One region of the Burkholderia sp. JP2-270 genome, then DNA from elsewhere that is predicted to be linked to it. Evidence: riboswitches for the same ligand, from Rfam matches in the RefSeq annotation. Region 1 holds a riboswitch; the other holds the start of a gene.
The links. Region 1 has a riboswitch for glycine ahead of gcvT (glycine cleavage system aminomethyltransferase GcvT). Riboswitches for the same ligand answer to the same signal wherever they lie in the genome.
Positions count from the first base shown of each region.

Region 2: linked by a shared signal. The riboswitch ahead of gcvH (glycine cleavage system protein GcvH) and the one ahead of gcvT (glycine cleavage system aminomethyltransferase GcvT) in region 1 are both predicted to bind glycine.

Region 1 covers NZ_CP029824.1:664,997-669,302, forward strand. The annotation lists gene DM992_RS03170 (oxidoreductase) at 1-678, shown strand, start outside; gene DM992_RS03175 (hypothetical protein) at 883-1,251, shown strand; glycine riboswitch at 1,374-1,477, shown strand; glycine riboswitch at 1,509-1,642, shown strand; gene gcvT (glycine cleavage system aminomethyltransferase GcvT) at 1,727-2,845, shown strand; gene gcvH (glycine cleavage system protein GcvH) at 2,963-3,343, shown strand; gene gcvP (aminomethyl-transferring glycine dehydrogenase) at 3,409-4,306, shown strand, end outside.
Region 2 covers NZ_CP029826.1:592,327-596,632, forward strand. The annotation lists gene gcvP (aminomethyl-transferring glycine dehydrogenase) at 1-1,702, opposite strand, end outside; gene gcvH (glycine cleavage system protein GcvH) at 1,699-2,073, opposite strand; glycine riboswitch at 2,303-2,389, opposite strand; gene DM992_RS35370 (LysR family transcriptional regulator) at 2,584-3,507, opposite strand; gene speB (agmatinase) at 3,660-4,306, shown strand, end outside.

The sequences.
Region 1 (4,306 bases):
TGGGACGGCGACTTCCTCACCGTGCGGCGCATCGTCGAATCCCGTGAACTCGGCCGGCTCACGTATTTCGCGTCGCACTTCGACCGCTTCCGGCCGACCCCGCGCACGCGCTGGCGCGAGGAGCCCGCACGCGGCGGCGGCCTGTTGCTCGACCTCGGCCCGCACCTGGTCGACCAGGCGCTCGCGCTGTTCGGGCTACCGGAAACGGTCAGCGCCACGGTCAAGACGCGCCGCGACAACGGCACGGCGCCCGATTTCGTGCACCTGCTGCTCGGCTATCCGGACAAGGACGTCGCGCTGCATGCGAGCGCGCTGTCGGCGATCGAGCCCGCGCGCTTCACGCTGCACGGCACGCGCGGCAGCTACCAGAAGTTCGGGCTCGATACGCAGGAAGACCAGTTGAAGGCCGGCCTGACGCCGGACCACGTCGAGTTCGGCGGCGGCAACCCGCCTGGCGTGCTGCGCGTGCTCGACGGCGAAGTCGAGGTCGAGCGGCCGGTGCCGACGCTCGACGGCCAGTACGCGGACTTCTACCGCGCGCTCGCCGCGTCGGTCCACGACGGCGCGCCGTTCCCGGTCACGCCGCAGGACGCCGTCGACGTGATGACGATCATCGAGCTAGCCGCGCAAAGCGAGCACGAAGGCCGCCGGGTACCGTTCGTGCGCCGCACCGTCTGACCGCTGCCGGCCGGGTCGATGCCGTCCCGGCCTCGGCCGCCACCCCGCGCCACGCCGTCCCCGGCAGCGGCCACGCGTCAGCCGCCGCGACGGCGCGGTCCCGAACATTCCGTTACAAATCGTGCGGGAACGAAAGTCAGCGGTCGCCCGGTCTGATGCGTTTCTCAAAAAGTCGATCCGACACCAAACCGTCAGGAGAATGTGATGCAACGGTTGATTCGCGCAGCGGCATGCTGCGTCCTGGTTTCCTCGCTCGCGGCCTGCATCGTGCAGCCGCAGCGGCCGGCCCGACAGGCGCCCCCGCCCCCGCCGCGGCCGAATCCGCAGGTCGTCGCGAACGATCGCCTGCTGGAGGTCCAGGGCCGGATCGACAACCTGCACCGCCGGATCGACGCGCGCGTCAACGGCGGCTACTACCCGCCGCCGTACGGCGCGCAGTTGCACCACCGGCTCGACGTGATCCGCCAGGAAGCGAGCGACATGTCGACCCAGCACAACGGCGGCCTGTCCGGCGACGAGCAGCGCGTGCTGAACCAGGAACTCGACACGGCCGCGCGCGCGATCGGCGAGTAATACCGGCCATGCCGGCGTCCGCCGGTGCCGGCAAAAGCGGCGGCGCTCCCGCACCGCCGCTTGTCGCGAAGCGACATTCTTTTGCTCAAATTGACAAGGCCCACCCGCTCGCGTACAGTCGCCCGCACGCGTCGGGAGAGCGTGTGACCGCGTTGCTGCAACGCCGGTCGCGCCGCCGAAGGGGCACACCCGCAAACTCTCAGGCAAAAGGACCGACCGCGTCGGGGAATCCCGTCCGCGCATTGCGCGGGCCGCACTCCCCGCACTCTGGAGAGCGGCAGTAGCCCGCTGCGCACATGCTGCGCGGGCAAGCTGCCCACCGAAGGGGCGCGCGCTCGCCGGGCTTTGCCCGCAGTGCAATCTCTCAGGTATCGAGGACAGAGGGGCATGTATCGGATCGCTCGCAGCCCGTCGGCCGCGGCGGTCGGCACATGGCCGTTCTGATCCGCGCGCAAGCGCCTTGCCTGAGGCCTCGATGACTGCACTGAATCACACCCCGCTCAACGCCGCGCACCGCGCGCTCAATGCCCGCATGGTCGATTTCGGCGGCTGGGACATGCCCGTCAACTACGGCTCGCAGATCGAAGAACACGAAGCCGTGCGCACCGACGCCGGCATGTTCGACGTGTCGCACATGTGCGTCGTCGATTTCACCGGCAGCCGCGTGCGCGCATTCTTCGAGCACGCGATCGCAAACAACGTCGGCAAGCTCAAGACGCCCGGCAAGGCGCTCTACTCGTGCCTGCTCAATCCGCAGGGCGGGGTCATCGACGACCTGATCGTCTATTACTTCACCGAAGAATTCTTCCGCGTCGTCGTCAACGCCGGCACCGCCGAGAAAGACATCGCGTGGTTCAACAAGCTCAACGAGCAAGGCGGCTACGGCCTCACGATCGCGCCGCGCCGCGATTTCGCGATCGTCGCCGTACAGGGCCCGAACGCCCGCGAAAAGGTCTGGACGACCGTGCCCGCCGCGCGTGCCGCGACGAGCGAGCTGAAGCCGTTCAACGCCGCGCAGGTCGCCGGCACGCCGTTCGGCGATCTCACCGTCGCGCGCACCGGCTATACCGGTGAAGACGGCTTCGAGGTGATCGTCCCGGCCGTGCACGTCGAAGCGCTGTGGAACGCACTGCAGCAAAACGGCGTGCGCCCGTGCGGGCTCGGCGCGCGCGACACGCTGCGCCTCGAGGCCGGCATGAACCTGTACGGCCAGGACATGGACGACACCGTCTCGCCGCTCGACGCGGGCCTCGCGTGGACGGTCGACCTCACCGCACCGCGCGACTTCGTCGGCCGCGCCGCGCTCGAGCGCGACGGCTCGCGCGCCGCGTTCGTCGGCCTGATCCTGCAGAAGGAAAACGGCAAGGCGGGCGGCGTGCTGCGCGCGCACCAGAAGGTCGTCACGCCGCACGGCGAAGGCGAGATCACGAGCGGCACGTTCTCGCCGTCGATGCAGGAATCGATCGCGTTCGCGCGCGTGCCGGCGGCCGTGCAGGTCGGCGACACGATCCAGGTGCAGATTCGCGACAAGCAACTGCCCGCGCGCGTGGTAAAACTGCCGTTCGTGCGCAACGGCAAGGTCCTCGCTGCGTAACGGCCGGGGGGCCTCCTCCCGGGAAGCCGGGAGATGGCGCCCGGCGCAAACCACATCCGGCGCGCCCCGGCGGCGCGCCAGCAGAACGAATCACACCCTTTTATCCAGGAGCATCCGATGAGCAACGTCCCGGCCGATCTGAAATACACCGAAGAACACGAGTGGATCCGCACCGAGGCAGACGGCACGCTGACGGTCGGCATCACCGATCACGCGCAGAGCACGCTCGGCGACATCGTCTTCCTCGAATTGCCCGAAGTCGGCAAGACCGTTTCGGCGGGCGACGCCGTCGGCGTCGTCGAATCGGTGAAGGCGGCATCCGACATCTACTCGCCGGTGTCCGGCGAGGTCGTCGCCGTCAATACGGAAGCTACCGACGCGCCGGAAGAAGTGAACAGCGACGCGTACGGCGTGTGGCTCTTCAAGATCAAGCTCGCGGCCGGCGCATCGACCGACAAGCTGATCGACGCTGCCGCCTACACCAAGCTGATCGACTAATTTCCTTACCCGAACCGCGCGGGGCCGGCCTGCCGCCCCGTCCCGCGCGGGACCAGAGTCACGCCATGAAGCTCGAACACCCGGACCGCCTGATGAACCGCACGCCCCTCTCGCTCGCCGCGCTCGAAACGCACGACGCGTTCGCCGAACGCCATATCGGCCCCGACGCCGCCAGCCAGCAGGCCATGCTCGACACGCTCGGCTTTGCGTCGCGCGCCGCCCTGATGGACGCCGTGATCCCGGCCTCGATCCGCCGCGCCGAAACGCTGCCGCTCGGCCCGTTCGCGCAGCCGAAGAGCGAGGCCGAAGCCCTCGCCGCGCTGCGGGTTCTCGCGGACAAGAACCAGGTGTTCCGCTCGTATATCGGCCAGGGTTACCACGACACGCACACGCCGGCGGTAATCCTGCGCAACGTGCTCGAAAACCCGGCGTGGTACACGGCCTACACGCCGTACCAGCCCGAAATTTCCCAGGGCCGCCTCGAGGCGCTCCTGAACTTCCAGCAGATGGTGGCCGACCTCACGGGCCTCGCGATCTCGAACGCGTCGCTGCTCGATGAAGCAACCGCCGCGGCCGAAGCGATGACGCTGCTGCAGCGCACCGGCAAGCCGGCATCGAACGTGTTCTACGTCGCCGACGACGTGCTGCCGCAGACGCTCGAAGTGATCCGCACGCGCGCGCTGCCGATCGGCATCGAGATCAAGACGGGCCCGGCCGCCGACGCGGCACAATCGAACGCGTTCGGCGTGCTGCTGCAATACCCGGGCGTGAACGGCGACGTGCGCGACTACCGCGCACTCACGGAAGCGATCCACGCGGCCGGCGGCCACGTGGTCGTCGCGGCGGACCTGCTTGCACTCACCGTGCTGACGCCGCCCGGCGAATGGGGCGCGGACGTCGCGATCGGCAACACGCAGCGCTTCGGCGTGCCGATGGGCTTCGGCGGCCCGCACGCCGCGTATC
Region 2 (4,306 bases), on a different replicon from region 1:
GCGACACCGCGTCGTATCCGGTGATCGTGCACAGCATCGCTTCGAGTTCCTGCGCGAGCGCGCGATAGCCGTCGGCCTGTTCGGCCGGCGCGAACGGGTGCAGCTTCGCGAACGCGGGCCACGTGATCGGCATCATTTCCACGGTGGCGTTCAGCTTCATCGTGCAACTGCCGAGCGGAATCATCGTGCGGTCGAGCGCGAGATCCTGATCGGCGAGCCGGCGCAGGTAGCGCAACATCTGCGTTTCCGAATGGTGGCTGTTGAACGCAGGATGCGCGAGAAACGCGCTGCGGCGCAGCAGCGGAGCGGGCAGCGCGTCGGCGGTGGCCGCTTCCACGACCGCGAAATCGGGAACGGCCCTGCCGTTCGAGAAGATCGACCAGAGCATGACCACGTCGTCGGGCGTGGTCGTCTCGTCGAGTGCGATGCCGACCTGCCGGTCGCTGATCGCGCGCAGGTTGACGCGGTGCGCGTTCGCCGCCGCATGCACGGCATCCGTATGGCCGCCGCTGTTGACCGTGACGGTATCGAAGCAGTACTCGGTCGGCACGGCATGGCCGAGCTGACGCAGCCCCGCAGCCAGCGTCGCCGTGAGGCGGTGGACGCGGCGCGCGATCGTGGCCAGGCCAAGCGGGCCGTGGTAGGCCGCATAGAAGCCGGCGATATTGGCGAGCAGCACCTGCGCCGTGCAGATGTTGCTGGTGGCCTTCTCGCGCCGGATGTGCTGCTCGCGTGTCTGCATCGCGAGGCGCAGCGCCGGGCGGCCGTGCGAGTCGACCGATACGCCGACCAGCCGCCCCGGCATCGTGCGCTTGAACGCATCGCGTGTGGCGAAATAGCCGGCATGCGGGCCGCCGTAGCCGAGCGGCACGCCGAAGCGCTGCGTGGTGCCGATCGCGACGTCGGCGCCGAATTCGCCCGGCGGCACGAGCAGCGTCAGCGCGAGCAGGTCGGCGGCGACCACGGCCATCGCGCCGTTGGCGTGCAGGGTTTCGACGACGCTCCGGTAATCGTGGATGTCGCCGAAGGTGCCCGGGTATTGCAGAAGCGCGGCGAAACAGCCGACGCCGGCCAGATCGCGGCGCGGATCGCCGACGACGACCTCGATGCCGATCGGCTCCGCACGCGTGCGGATGATCTCGATCGTTTGCGGGTGACAGTCGCGTGCGACGAAGAACACGCGGCTGTCCGACTTCGCCAGGCGCTGGCAGAACGTCATCGCTTCGGCGGCGGCCGTGCCTTCGTCGAGCATCGACGCATTGGCGATTTCGAGGCCGGTCAGATCGGCGATCATCGTCTGGAAGTTGAGCAGCGCTTCCAGGCGGCCTTGCGAGATTTCCGGCTGGTACGGCGTGTAGGCCGTGTACCAGGCCGGATTTTCCAGCACGTTGCGCTGGATCACCGGCGGGGTGTGGGTGTCGTGGTATCCCATGCCGATGAAGGACCGGAACACCTGGTTGCGGCTCGCCAGCGCGGCCAGCCTGTTCAGGGCCTCGGCCTCGGTGCAGCTCGCGGGCAGCGCGAGCGGCGCATCGCTGCGGATCGTTGCCGGCACCACCTGCTTCATCAGTTCGTCGACGCAATCCACGCCGAGCTCGGCCAGCATCGCTGCCTGCTCGTCAGCGTCGGGGCCGATGTGGCGGCGGACGAACAGCTCGCGCTGCGCGACGGAATCGAAAGCGCTCATGGTCGTCTCCGTCATTCGCCGATATACGCGCGATACGCGGCGGCGTCCATCAACCCGGCCAGCTGGTCCGGGCGGTCGACACGCATCCTGAAGAACCAGCCGGCGCTTTCCGCCGATTCGTTTACGAGGCTCGGCGTGTCGCCAAGGGCGGCGTTCGTCGCCAGCACGGTGCCGGATACCGGCATCTTGATCTCGCCGGCGGCCTTGACCGACTCGACGGTGGCGGCCTCGTCGTGCTGCGCAAAGGCCGCGCCTTCGCCCGGCAGCGCGACATAGACCAGATCGCCCAGCTGCGACTGCGCATGATCGGTGATGCCGACCGTTGCGCTGCCATCGTCTTCCAGACGCAGCCATTCGTGGGATTCGGTGTACCTGACCTCGCTCATGTGCTCTCTTCCTGACAGGGTTGCGTTGAGTGAAACGGCAAACGCAAGCCGGAAGTGCAATGGCGGGGGGATGATCGATGTGTCGGCATCCGGACCTGACAGGGGCATTCCAGGCTGCGTGCCTGATGCCCCCTCTGTCCATTTGCCTGAGAGATTGCGCGACCCGACGGGACGCTTCTCCTTCGGCGAGGCTTGGTCGGCGACCAGAGGCCTACTCTCCAGAGCGCTAGTCGATGCGTCAGTCCTTTTGCCTGAGAGTTTCTGGGGCGATTCCCCTTCGGCGCCGCCGGGTGGCGGTCTCTCCTGACACATCCCTGTAGCTGGCGACAATCTAGTCGCACGCGTGCCGCGCTGTCAACACTCCATTCGAACCCGGCGCATGCGGCACACGGATGCCGATGCGCGGCGCGGGCATCACGACGACGATGAAATGCGTTGCGCGACAACGCTTTGCGGCGATCGCGGCGAGCCGATACTTCGGTGGAGTCCGAAATGAATATCCGATGCCGACTATCTGTCCGCTGACGGGGCGTGGCGCTTCACATGCGCCATCAGATCGTCGACGAATGCGCGCAGCACGGTCGGCTGCGCGGCGCCGCGCCGCGTAATCGACGAGAACGGCCAGGTCGACGTCAGCTGTTCCGATGCGATCTGGCGCATCTGGCCGGCGTCGACCCATTGCTTCGCGTAGTGCGTGGGCAGAAAGCCGAGATAGGCGCCCGTCAGGATCAGGATCGCTTGCGCTTCGACGTTGTCGACGGTCGCAGCGGCGCTGCCGCTTTCGAGCAGCTGCAGATCGCGCTGTTGCAGAAACGCGCGGGCGACCACCTGGCTTTGCCGGATGCGATCGATCAGCGCATCGCCGGTGGCGTCGCTCGAAAAGAGCGGGTGATAACGACTGCAGTAAAGCCCGTCGGGTTCCTCGTACAAATGCGTATAGGACAGGCCGGCGACGGTGAGCGGAAAGTGCCCGATCGCGATGTGCAACCGCCCGTCCAGCACGCGCTCCTCGAGTTCGGCCGGCGTGCCGATGTAGATGTCGAGCTGGACGTCGTGGCCGCGCGACACGAACTGGCGCAGCGCGCGCGGCAGCACGCTGTCGGTGTCGGTGACGGTGTTGTCGATGATGCCGAGATGGAGCTTGCCCGAGATGCGTTGCTTGAGCGCATGGGTGTCCATGCAGAACGCCTCGACCGCGAGCGACAGGCGCTGCGCGGATTCGTAGGTCGCGACGCCGTGTTCCGTCAGACGAAAGCCGCTGCGCCCGCGCTCGCACAACTTGACGCCCAGGCGCGTTTCGAGGCTCGTCATCTGCTCGCTGATGGTCGACTGGCTCACGTTCAGTGCCGCCTGCGCGGCGGAGAAGCCGCCGCATTTCACGATGGTCATGAAAATCCTGAGCAGCTTCAGGTCGACGTCCTGCAATTGTTTCATGTCTCGCTCCGTTCATTGCATCGGAAATGTCGATATGAACATCGGATGCTTTCTATTTTTCCGGTGAAAATTTTTGCCCATAGTGGCTGCAAAGGCAAGCGCACGGACCACCGTGCGGATGAAAACAGATCCATCGATTGGAGACGGAGACAATGCAGAGCAACAGCTATGAGCAAGGCAGGCTGAACCTGCCGTTCGTCGGTCACTGCACCTTCGCGAAAGCGCCGGTGTGCCTCGACTGGGAACACATCGACGCGGATGTCGCGATCCTCGGCGCACCGAACGACATGGGCACCCAGTGGCGTTCCGGCGCGCGTTTCGGCCCGCGCGGCATTCGCGAGGCGTCGACGCTGTTTTCGTTCGGGCACGCGGGCGCCTACGATCACGAGGACGACGCGCTGTACCTGACCGAGGATCAGGTTCGCATGGTGGACGTCGGCGATGCGGACATCGTGCATACCGACATGGTCTCGAGCAACGCCAACATCGAACTGGCCGTGCGCAAGATTCTCGCCGCCGGTGCGATGCCGGTGGTGCTCGGCGGAGATCACTCCGTGCATGCGCCGGTGATCAAGGCGTTCGAGGGCCGCGGGCCGATTCACATCGTGCATTTCGATGCGCACCTCGACTTCGTCGACGAGCGCCACGGCGTGCGATACGGCCACGGCAATCCGCTGCGCCGTGCGTCGGAGATGGATCATATCGCCGGCATGACGCAGCTCGGCATCCGCAACGTATCGTCGTCCAACCGCAGCGACTACGACGCGGCGCGTGCGGCGGGCTCCAACATCCTGTCGGT